DNA from 2 places in the Ornithinibacillus liuyingii genome. Region 1 is predicted to be linked to the other one. Evidence: predicted binding sites of a transcription regulator. Region 1 holds the regulator's gene; the other holds the start of a gene.
What was found. The regulator Rex, encoded in region 1, represses fermentation and respiration genes when NADH is low (regulators of the CRP and FNR family bind a similar motif). The targets are predictions, from matches to a motif close to TTGTGAAATATTTCACAA.
Positions count from the first base shown of each region.

Region 2: a site for Rex is predicted at 1,635-1,652, ahead of ACSKT4_RS11580 (cytochrome c oxidase subunit 2A). Genes of this name have one in related genera too.

Region 1 is NZ_JBPWOS010000004.1:3,469-9,753, reverse strand. Features, by position in the region: gene groL (chaperonin GroEL) at 1-802, opposite strand, end outside; gene groES (co-chaperone GroES) at 850-1,134, opposite strand; gene ACSKT4_RS06230 (lysostaphin resistance A-like protein) at 1,387-2,100, shown strand; gene ACSKT4_RS06225 (DUF4305 domain-containing protein) at 2,128-2,307, shown strand; gene ACSKT4_RS06220 (redox-sensing transcriptional repressor Rex) at 2,384-3,043, opposite strand; gene ACSKT4_RS06215 (ABC-F family ATP-binding cassette domain-containing protein) at 3,234-5,153, shown strand; gene tsaD (tRNA (adenosine(37)-N6)-threonylcarbamoyltransferase complex transferase subunit TsaD) at 5,443-6,285, opposite strand, start outside.
Region 2 is NZ_JBPWOS010000007.1:203,253-209,537, reverse strand. Features, by position in the region: gene ACSKT4_RS11590 (isoprenylcysteine carboxyl methyltransferase family protein) at 1-513, opposite strand, end outside; gene ACSKT4_RS11585 (type III polyketide synthase) at 513-1,598, opposite strand; gene ACSKT4_RS11580 (cytochrome c oxidase subunit 2A) at 1,841-1,978, shown strand; gene ACSKT4_RS11575 (cytochrome c oxidase subunit II) at 2,003-2,506, shown strand; gene ACSKT4_RS11570 (b(o/a)3-type cytochrome-c oxidase subunit 1) at 2,587-4,194, shown strand; gene ACSKT4_RS11565 (carboxypeptidase M32) at 4,395-5,894, opposite strand; gene ACSKT4_RS11560 (THUMP domain-containing class I SAM-dependent RNA methyltransferase) at 5,894-6,285, opposite strand, start outside.

The DNA of each region.
Region 1 (6,285 bases):
AACCGCGAAGTTTGTTTAATACTAATGTTGCAAGAGCTTCCCCTTCAACATCTTCAGCAATTAATAAAAGTGGCTTACCTTGTTGAACAACTTGCTCAAGAACTGGTAAGATTTCTTGGATATTGCTGATTTTCTTATCTGTAATTAGGATATAAGGATTTTCTAGAACAGCTTCCATTTTATCTTGGTCTGTTACCATGTAAGGAGAAGCATATCCACGGTCAAATTGCATACCTTCTACTACTTCAAGCTCCGTAGTGAATCCTTTTGATTCTTCAATTGTGATAACACCATCGTTACCAACACGTTCCATAGCTTCAGCGATTAAGTGACCTACTTCATCATCTGCAGCAGAAATTGCAGCAACTTGTGCAATAGATTCTTTACCTTCGATTGGTTTAGAAATAGCTTGTAATTCTTCAACAGCAGTTGTTACAGCTTTTTCAATACCACGGCGAATACCTACAGGGTTTGCACCGGAAGTTACGTTTTTAAGACCTTCACGGATCATTGCTTGTGCAAGAACTGTTGCAGTCGTAGTACCGTCACCAGCAACATCATTTGTTTTTGAAGCAACTTCAGAAACAAGCTTTGCACCCATATTTTCAAATGCATCTTCTAATTCGATTTCTTTTGCGATCGTAACACCATCATTCGTAATTAAAGGTGAACCGAATTTTTTATCTAAAACAACGTTACGACCTTTTGGTCCTAATGTTACTTTTACAGCATTTGCTAATGTATCTACACCGCGAAGCATTGCGCTACGTGCGTCTTCACTAAATTTAATTTCTTTAGCCATCTTGAAATGCCCTCCTTAAATTTTCATTTATTTATCGATAATGTTAATTAGTTAACTACTGCTAAAATATCACTTTCACGTAGAATTAAGTATTCAGTTCCATCGTACTTTACTTCAGTTCCAGCGAATTTAGAGAAGATGATACGGTCTCCTTCTGAAACTTCAAGTGCAACTCTTTCTCCACCATCAGTTACACGACCAGTGCCTACTGCAACAACGCGACCTTCTTGTGGTTTTTCCTTTGCAGAGTCTGGAAGTACGATACCGCTTGCAGTCTTTTCTTCTTGTTCAACAAGCTCGATAACAACACGATCTCCTAGTGGTTTAATCATGAAGATAACCTCCTTAATTCCTTTTTGATATAGTTTAATCATTTGTTAGCACTCTCTAAACCCGAGTGCTAATTCCAATTAATATAATAAATAAAAATGTTATGTTTTGCAAGTATAGAGTTGTATATTTTTTTAAAAAAAACTTGTCCGAGATGATTCTATTATTATCCATCGCTTGAATATGATAAAATACACAGGAATCAGTTTGTCGCTAATACTATAAAACATGTAGACTTTAAGGAGCTGAATCTATTGCCTAAACGATACTGGTGGGTCATTCTTACTTATATAGCTATGCAACTTTCAGGAGGTATTTTTCGCCCCGTACTGCTTCGACTTTTCCCTGCTCATCAACTCGAAGCTCTAATCCTTTATTCCATCTTTAGTTTTACAATTGGTTTAATTATTGTTTTAATATTAATGAAACCTGATATGCAGATGTCCCAGACTAGAAGTAAGTGGTTTACAAGTGATGTGATAGGATGGACTGTATTAGGAGTCTTCTTGGCTTATTTCGCTCAAGGTATTGCGACCATGATAGAAATGAACGTATTTGGTATCCGAACAGGTTCAGAAAATACACAAGCAATCATGCAGATTACGAGGACCGTTCCATTATTCGCGATTGTACCTGCAATTATTGCACCAATATTAGAAGAAGTGATTTTCCGAAAGATTATTTTTGCTTCGTTATATAAACGTACTAATTTCTTTATTGCGGCGTTAATTTCCGCACTCATTTTCGGGATTATACATGGTGAACCTGAGCACATTCTAATATACGCATCAATGGGATTTGTATTTGCATTTCTGTATGTGAAAACGAAAAAAATCATTGTTCCGATTATTGTTCACATGACGTTAAATTCTATCTCCGTCATCTACCAATACTCGCTTACACCAGAACAAATTGAACAGATTGAACAGCAATGGAATCAGATCCAAATGATTCTAATCGGAGGTTAATTATTTATGAGAATTACCGCAAGGACCTTGGCACTAATATACTTTACGATGGGAGTCTTTTTTATTTATGTTGCAATTTCTTTTGCAGAAGAAACGGTTTTTAATTTCATGACCATTCTGCTAGCTATTTTTGCTACATTAGACTTCGGTGCTGGGATTCGTTATATGCGACTGCATTATAAGTTAAAGAATATAAAAAAGAAATAACTATATGGAAAGTAAAAGCTCCTACAATCTGGTAGGAGCTTATTTATGTATTAGCTGAGATGTGTGTTAAAACTTCCTAATATGTATTCTCTTCCTCATTATCTATCTTCTCTAACGGATAATGCTTTAAGAAATACACTAATGCCTGTAATTCAATAGCTAAATCAATATGGTGCACGCGAACATCGTCCGGTACAGTAATACGTGCTGGTGTGAAATTTAAAATACCTTTGATACCTTTTACTACTAATCGTTCCGTTATACGGTCAGCTTCTTGAGCCGGTATGGTTAGAATTGCTACTTTTACATTACCTAGTTTCTCTTCCATATCATCAATATGATAAATCGGAACGCCACCAATTTCTTTCCCCACTTTTTCAGGGTCCGCATCAAAGGCTAGCATAATTTTCGTATTATTATTTTTTGTGAAATTATAGTTTAGAAAGGCTGTACCTAGATTACCTACCCCAATTAATGCTACTTCGGTAAGCTCATCCTGGTCTAATGTTTTCCGGAAAAAACCTAATAAATATTCAACATTATACCCATAGCCCTTTTTCCCAAGTGCTCCAAAATAGGAAAAATCTCTACGAATAGTAGCTGAATCCACTTTGACAGCCTCACTTAGCTCCTTTGAGGAAACACGGGTCTTTCCTTGCATTTGTAAATTATTTAAAAAACGATAATATAATGGGAGTCTTTTAGCAGTCGCTTGTGGTATTTTGTTTTGATCCAAGCTGATTCCTCCTTACCATCTATCCAAATCTTCGCTTAAAACATAATGGAACAATAATAATGTATAAATTAGTACCAATTTCTATTTTATCAGATTTTTCCTATTAAGTCGTGATTAACTTCACATATTCACAATATTATTGCTCGAACGGCTATATTTGGATACACTTAAATTACTAGAGGTGACCATGATGATAATTATGCAATTAAATGATCTCTCCAAATCATTTGGAGCTGAAGAAATATTAGCAAATATAAAAATAGAAATAAAAGATAAAGATAGAATAGCGATAGTAGGTCGGAATGGTGCTGGAAAGTCTACCCTTCTTAAAATAATGGCTGGTGAGATGTCCTATGATACCGGTGAATTAATTAAGCCGAAGGACCTCACTATCGGTTATTTATCACAGCATACCGGCCTAGAATCATCTAACACGATTTGGAACGAAATGTTAGAGGTCTTCTCCGATTTAATTCTACAAGAGAAGAAGCTACGATCCATGGAAGCAAAAATGGCCCAAGTACATGAACTAGAACCAGCTGATGCAGAGAAATTATTGGCCGAATATGACCGCTTGCAGCAGGACTTTGAAACGAACGGTGGATACAGCTATGAATCTGAAATCAAGGCTGTCCTATCTGGTTTAAACTTTCTAGATTACGATGACCAAACACCGATTAATGAGTTAAGTGGTGGACAGAAGACGCGCCTTGCATTAGGGAAGCTATTACTAAAGAAACCAAACTTACTCATATTAGACGAACCGACCAACCACCTAGATATCGATACATTATCCTGGCTTGAGAAATACCTTTTAAGTTATCCAGGTGCGGTAGTTATTGTCTCGCATGATCGTTATTTCCTTGATAAAACCGTAAGCCTGGTTTATGAAATATCACGCCACCGCACGAAGCGATACCATGGAACATACAGTGATTTTCTAACGCAAAAGGCACTCAACTTTGAACAGGAAATGAAAGAGTTTGAGAAGCAGCAAACCGAAATTAAGAAAATGGAGGAATTTATCCAACGCAATTTAGTACGAGCATCCACGACTAAACGTGCACAAAGTAGACGGAAGCAGTTAGAGAAGATGGATCGACTAGATAGACCTTTAGGAGATGAATCTTCCGCTTCGATCACATTTGAAATTACGAAACGAACTGGGAACGATGTCTTAAAAATTAACGATCTCTCCTTCCGCTATGATGAAGGAGGAGACCCGATTTTTAAAGATGTAACGTTTCACGTATCACGCGGTGAGAGTATTGCCTTAGTTGGCCCTAATGGAGTCGGAAAAACAACCCTGCTCAAAAATATACTAGGGAAGTTAGCGCCTAGTGAAGGAACTATTCAACTTGGTACGAATGTACAAATTGGTTACTATGACCAAGAACAGGCTAATTTAAGCTCACACAAGACCGTATTAAATGAATTATGGGATGAATATCCACATGTCAATGAAAAGGATATTCGTACGGTTCTTGGCAATTTCCTCTTTTCCGGAGATGATGTGTTAAAGCCTGTCCAATCCCTTAGTGGTGGAGAAAAAGCACGTCTCGCTCTTGCCAAGCTTCGTATGCAAAAAGCGAACCTATTAATTTTGGACGAACCGACGAACCATCTTGATATTGATAGTAAGGAAGTATTAGAAGCTGCACTAATTGATTTTCCTGGAACGATTGTCTTTGTATCCCATGACCGTTACTTCATCAATAAGATCGCTGATAAAGTGGTCGAAATGCAACGGGATGGTGCTACTGTTTATCTCGGCGATTATGATTACTATATCGAGAAAAAACAGGAGGAAGAAGAGTTAGAGCGTCTACAAGCAGAAGAAAATCAACCTAAGGCTACAAATGAAAAGAAATTAAGCTTTAAAGAAGAGAAAAAACGCCAAAGTGAAGAGCGAAAAAGAGAACGACAAATTGCTAAATTGGAAGAGGATATTGAAAGATTAGAAGAAGAGCTAGCATCTCTTGAGGAAGAAATGACAAAACCAGAAGTGTACGAAAACCATGAAAAGGCGTTAGAATATACCAATAAAACCAATGAAGTAAAACAAGAAATCGAGAATTTGATGGATGAGTGGACCCTATTACAGGGCTAATAAGGAAGGCAGGTTACGCTCTAAGTAACCTGCCTTTCCTTTACTGCGGATAGCTTGAAAGATATTCCATTACCTCATTTGGTATTTAACCACTCATTCAAAGGGGATTACGAAAACCATTACTATCCACAACGTTATCCACTTACAAACGCCCAATATAGCCATTATCAACAAATTTATTCACATTATCCACATAGAATTTCAATGTTATCCACATTTTTTATTAACATGACAAAAGCCAATATAATAGGAAAAAGAAAAAAATACCCACAACCCTGTGGATATTTTCTTAACGTAATAGTAAGGAAGGATTAGCATTTAAATCCATTCCAGAACGCTTCCCTTGTTCATAATTAATTGTCCCTGCTGCTGCAATCATAGCGGCATTATCCGTACATAACCTTAAAGGTGGTATTAACAATGGAATCGTGGTCTCTTTAAACTTGGCCTCAAGCTCTGCACGTAGTCCTTTATTAGCAGCTACACCACCTGCTACGATTACTTGCTTTACATTATGTTGCATTGCCGCTTTAAGCGTCTTTGTTGCTAATACATCGATTACACTTGCCTGAAAGCTTGCTGCTATATCTTCTTGCTTGAACGTTATACCTTTTTGTTTGGCATTGTGGATTTTGTTAATAACTGCTGATTTCAGCCCACTAAAGCTAAAATCGAAACTATCTTCCTCCAACCATGCTCTCGGAAAATCAATAACAGCATCACCCTCTGCTGCGAGTCGATCTATATGCGGTCCTCCTGGATAGGGGAGATTTAACATTCTAGCCACTTTATCATAGGCCTCACCAGCCGCGTCATCCCTTGTCTCGCCTATTACTTCATAGCTGCCATGCTCTTTCATTAGAACGAGCTCAGTATGCCCTCCTGAGACAATTAACGCTAATAGTGGAAATTGAAATTCCTCCTCTAAGCGATTAGCATAAATATGTCCCGCAATATGATGAACACCAACTAACGGCTTTCCTTTCGCAAAGGCCAGTGCCTTTGCTGCGTTTACACCAATTAGAAGTGCTCCAACTAATCCTGGCCCCTCTGTTACCGCAATCGCGTCAATATCATCCCAGTCTAGACCAGATTCATTAAATGCTTCCTCTAATACTAGCGTAATCTGTTC
Region 2 (6,285 bases), on a different contig from region 1:
CTTTGGTATCGAAGTTAATGCTTTCTCCTCTGCTGGAATTCGAATCCTTAATAACAACACATGGAGTATTGGGAATACAATTGCACTTAGATACGCACCAAATAACATCGGAATCACAAAGAGTTCAACAGCTACAATAACGTAATTCGGATGCTTTATATATTTATAAGGACCCTTTTTAATTAAGGCCACTCTAGGCATAACAATGATTTTAGTGTTCCAAAATCGCCCAAGAGAGTAGATGCACCAAAACCTAGCCAACTGTGCCAATAAAAATACGAAAAAATAGAAATAACTAAAGACAACCTCCTGATTAACCAATTTCATCGATGTTTCTAAAAAGACGCTTATAAAAAACAGAATATGTAAATAAATAAACCATTTGTAATGTGCACTTCCTGTTTCGATTCCCCCTCTTGCCTTCATCCATTTCTCATTTTGTTTAGCAATAACTAATTCTACTAATCGTTGTCCAATAATAAATAAAATTAACATCCACATCCATAATGCCATTATTCATCCCACTCCAGTAATAATATTTCAGAACTAAAACCAGGCCCTAATGCACAGACAATGCCTTTATTTCCAGGTACCATATCCTGCTGTAACCATTCTCGTAAAACATAGAGCACCGTGGAGGAGGACATATTGCCATGATCTTCTAGTATCTTATACGTATATTTAAGTCTCTCTTTCGGAATATGTAATGCGTTTATCATGGCTTCGATTACCTTCTTTCCTCCAGGATGTGCGATAACACTATGAATATCCTCTACCTGTAAACCCGTATCCTGTAAAAACATTTCCATATGGGGCTTCCAAACGGTGTTAACTAGTGTAGGAATACTCTTTGAGAAAATAACTTCAAATCCTGTATTGACTACCTTCCACCCCATTACATCTGTAGAATTCTTCGCGGTATACGAGCTATAAGATTGAATAACCGGTAAGGGCTTATTCAGCTTATTGCGAAACGGAGACTTTTCTCCAATGAGTAATACAGCACTAATCCCATCTCCAAATAAAGCTGTTCCAACTAAATTACTTTTCTTATTATCTGTTTTTTGAAATGTAAGACTACACAGCTCACAAGTGACTAGCATAGCGACTTTACTTGGATTGGCCTTCAGCCAATTAAACACTCTAGATAATCCAATCGCTCCACCAGCACACCCTAATCCCCAAAGAGGCATTCGGTCTACATTAGGCCGAAATGGACGTTTGTTCATCAAATAGGCATCCACAGAAGGAGTAGAAACACCGGTACTAGATACAAATGAAAGTAAGTCAATATCCTCATAGGATATTGCCTCTGTCAGATTAGCACGCTGTAAGCAATCATCCATTGCTTGAGTAGCATAATCAATCGAATATTGCTGGTACAAGCCATTACGTTCTTCAAAGCTGTGATCCGTTAAAAACCAATCCTCCTCTACTACAAATTGTCTAGATTGGATCGAAGCATTATCAAATACTGGTAAAAGTCTCGTTACTTCCCTTTCTGAGTACTGAAAAATCTTCTGTACTAAATCTTTTACTTGATTTTGAGCTATTTCATATTTTGGTATAGCTCTCCCAACAGAACAAATAATTGTCATGGTCTCACCTTTTAAAAAGCCATTTTTGAAGTTAGTTTGTTACGCTTTTCATAATTTATTACTTATTTTTACATATTTCTGCCACATTTCATTTCGTTCTCTTCTTATAAAACGCAGTAATACCAAGGATTCCAAGGCACTATTGAACAAAAGATGAACGTTAGCTGATTGGCATTTTCTGTATTGGAAATTTGTGTATGATGAAGGTGTAATAACTAACAAATCAAAAGGGAGGATCTCTTATGCGAAATCAAGAAACAAAAAAAGCATCTGAGAAAGAAAAGCCCGAACTAAAAGGTACCTTCATTTCAGTAATGCTATTAGGTGTATTTATCATCATCAGTTGGATTGGTGCATTTGCGTTATTTATTTCGAGGTAACTAAGAAAAGGAGTGTGAATGAGGATGCATTTGCATAAGTATGAAAAAATCTGGTTAACATTTGGAATTGGTTCCCTAATTGTATTCTTAAGCGTGCTAGGTTATGGCGCATTCTGGCAAGGAACACATCCACAAAGTCATGGCGTTACAATCGACCCAAACAATATTGAGTCAAATGAAGCCTTTAAACCAGAAAACTTAGGGTTAACACAGGTAGACGATGATAAGTATATCGTAAACATTGCTGCTAGTGCCTTCTATTATGACATGGGAAAGGATGAGGAAGGAAATTCGGTGAAACACATCCGGATTCCTAAAGGATCAACGGTTCTATTCCAGGTAGCAACAAAAGATGTTGTTCACGGTTTTAATGTTGCTGGCACAAATGTAAACATGATGGTTGAACCAGGTTATGTAAGTAGTCTCGAAACCGTTATGAACAAACCTGGTACGTATACCATTGTATGTAACGAGTATTGTGGAATTGGGCATCATCTAATGTATGCCACCTTGGAGGTGTATGAATAATGCAGTTAGCAAGAAAAGTAATCGATAAACAAACTTCCGCTCTGGCATTACCTATATCTAAACCTGAATCAAGACTTTATATGTCGTTTCTATCTATTGCATTTATCTCATTATTTATAGGTGGACTAATGGGCTTACTACAAGTTTTCGTACGTACAGGAAAATTCACCTTACCATTTGGGATTGACTATTATCAAGTTCTTACCGTACATGGTGTCATTTTAGGGCTAGTCTTAACCACCTACTTTATTATAGGGTTTCATTTTTCCTTAATGGGAAAAACAGTAGGTATTTCAGATAAACAACGTAAGATTGCATGGATTGCCTTTTGGATTATGGTAATCGGTACGATTCTAACAGCTACCATGATTCTGCTTGGTGAAGCAAGTGTACTCTATACATTCTATGCACCACTTCGAGCACATCCGGTATTCTATATTGGGCTTGCATTAGTTGTTGTTGGTAGCTGGATAGCTGGATTTGTCAACTGGCATCAATTAGCTGTTTGGAAAAAAGCACATCCAGGTGAAAAATCACCACTTCTTGCCTTTATGGTTACCATCAATACCATTCTATGGTTTATTGCTTCATTAGGTGTTGCTGTAGCAGTACTCATTCAGTTTATCCCATGGTCTCTTGGATTTGCAGAAACCATTAATGTGTTGGTAAGCAGAACATTATTTTGGTATTTTGGTCATCCATTAGTCTATTTCTGGTTACTGCCTGCATATATGGCTTGGTATGCTATTATTCCTAAAATCATCGGTGGTAAATTATTTAGTGATTCATTAGCTAGAATGTCATTTGTATTATTCCTATTCTTCTCGATCCCAGTTGGATTTCACCATCAGTTAACAGAACCTGGTATAGATCCAACATGGAAGTTCATTCAAGTGGTATTAACCTTTATGGTTGTCATTCCAAGTTTAATGACCGCGTTTTCCATGTTTGCAACATTCGAAATTACTGGTCGTCGTAAAGGTGCAAAAGGATTATTTGGCTGGTTAAAAAAGTTACCTTGGAAAGATGTCCGTTTCCTAGCTCCATTTATTGGAATGGTAGCCTTTATTCCTGGTGGCGCTGGCGGAATTATAAACGCATCACACCAAATGAACGCAGTAGTACACAATACGATTTGGGTAACAGGTCACTTCCATTTGACTGTTGCTACAACCGTAATGCTAACTTTCTTTGGAATTAGCTATTGGTTAATACCGCATCTAAGAGGTCGTAAACTAACACCGAAGATTAATCGTTTAGGTATCATTCAAGCTATTGTCTGGGCTGTTGGTATGTCCATCATGTCTGGTGCCATGCATATACAGGGACTATTAGGTGGACCTAGACGCTCCTCTTACTCTGAGTATGCTGGCGGTGACCAGGTAACAGAATGGATTGGATACCAAATGGCTCAAGCTATTGGTGGAACAATCTTGTTTGTCGGTATTCTTTTAATGGTTTACATTTTTATCAAACTAACTTTCTTTGCTCCAAAGGGTGAAGAAGAATTTCCAATTGCTGAAGAGGAAGAAAATGCTGAAGCTACACCTGCTTACTTTGAAAATTGGAAATTATGGATTGGTATTACCGTAGTATTAATTCTTGCAGCATATACGATACCTTTTATTGATATTATACAACATTCACCAGCAGGATCTGTACCATTTGATTTTCCAATAGGGCGATAAATTCTATCCAGTAATGAACTGGTAGCCTTAATAAAAGAATTCTGTATCTAGATGATACGGAATTCTTTTATTAAGAAGCATATGATTAGTGAAAAACAATCTGATTTACTTGATTAGTAGGCTAATTCTGTAACAGCTATTGCTTTTTCCATAGTCTTGCCATGTCTTACTCTAACAAAGATACCGACTACCAAAATTACTTATAGCTTATAAATTTCACGATATTTGCTTGTTAAATAGTTTATTAGATAGTCTGGATTTAATCCCTCTCCAGTAACATCTTTTAAGATATCTAGTGGTTTTTTCATTTTACCATACTGATGGATATTCTCAGTAAGCCACTTACGGATTGGAGCAAAATCTCCTGATTTAATAACCTCATCTATCTGAATCGATTCACTCATTTTATCCTTAAATTGTGCTGCATACATATACCCTAATGCATACGATGGGAAATAACCGAAGTCTCCACCTGCCCAGTGAATGTCTTGCAGTACTCCTTCTTTATCTGTTGGTGGTTCAACTCCTAGGTACTCCACCATTTTCTCATTCCATAATTGCGGTAAGTCTTTTACCTCAATCTCTCCGTTAATTAATGCTTTTTCTAATTCATATCGTATCATAATATGAAGTGGGTATGTTAATTCATCAGCCTCTATTCGAATTAAAGATGGTTTGACTTCATTAACCGCTTGATAAAAATCATGTAAATCTACTTGTGCAAAATGCTGTGGTGCGTACTTTTTAAATACGTCATAATGGGATTCCCAGAACACATTATTTCTGCCTAAAAAGTTTTCCCAGAATAAGGACTGTGATTCATGAATACCCATCGAAGTTCCAGACGCAAGTGGGGTACCTTCTAATCGTTTATCAATATTTTGCTCATATAATGCATGTCCTGCTTCATGAATAATTCCAAAAACAGCCATACGGAAATCCTGTTCATCATATCGAGTAGTAATTCGAACATCATTTAAGTTGATAGTAATTTCAAAAGGATGAATCGTATCGTCTAATCGACCAGCATCAAAATCGTACCCCATACGATTTAAAATTTCTACAGAAAATGCTTCTTGAGCTTGTTTAGGAAAATGTGCCGTTAATAAATCAGTATTAGGCTTGACGGAACTTTGCTGTATCTTTTGAAGTAGCTTCGAAAGTGATTTGCGCACTTTTGGAAATACCTCATCTAACGTTTTCACTGTTACACCTGGTTCATAATTATTTAATAAAGCATCATAAATATTTTCTTTATAGCCCCAGTAATTCGCAAACTTGATGTTATATGCTACTAGCTTCTCTAAGTACGGTTGAAATAAAGAGAAATCAGCTTTATTTCTCGCCTCTTGCCATACTGCTTCCGATTTGGATTGAAGCATAACATACTCTCTATACTCATCTTCTGGTATTTTTCGATTCTTCTCATAGGTATCGAGGCACTCGAGTACTGACTTTTGAATTATTTCATCTTCCGTATTATCCTTTAATGCGTCAATGAAAGCCTTCATTTTATCAGAAACTTGCATTTGATGTATTTTTTGTGATAGATAGCCTACTACTTCTGAGCGCTGCTCCACACCTTTTTTTGGGATCTTCGTACGTAAATCCCATTGGATTAATGTTACCGCCTCACGCATTGCGTTAATTTCTTTCAGATAATCCTTAAATTCCTTTTCCATTTCCGAAATAGTTGCCATTATACTTCCCCCTTTACTTTTTTCCCGAAGTATTGATAGTAATCGGTCTTAATAAATCCATTAAATAGCTTTCTTTTTTTAGTAGCTTTTGTTCCGTAATGCTTTTCAAATGATTCAAGAGCTGTTAAAACATATACACTCCAGGATGGATGATTCTTCATAATATTCCCCAAATCCTTATACATCTTTTGTACTGCTTCCTGATCACCAATACGTTGACCATAAGGTGGATTGGCGATAATATAACCATTTTCATTACGGATAGTTAAGTCACTTACTTGCATTTGTTTCCAGGTTACTAATTCACCTAAGCCTGCTTCTAAACTGTTCGCCTTCGAAATCTCAATCATTTTATGATCGATATCACTTCCGATGATGTCTAGCTTTTGAT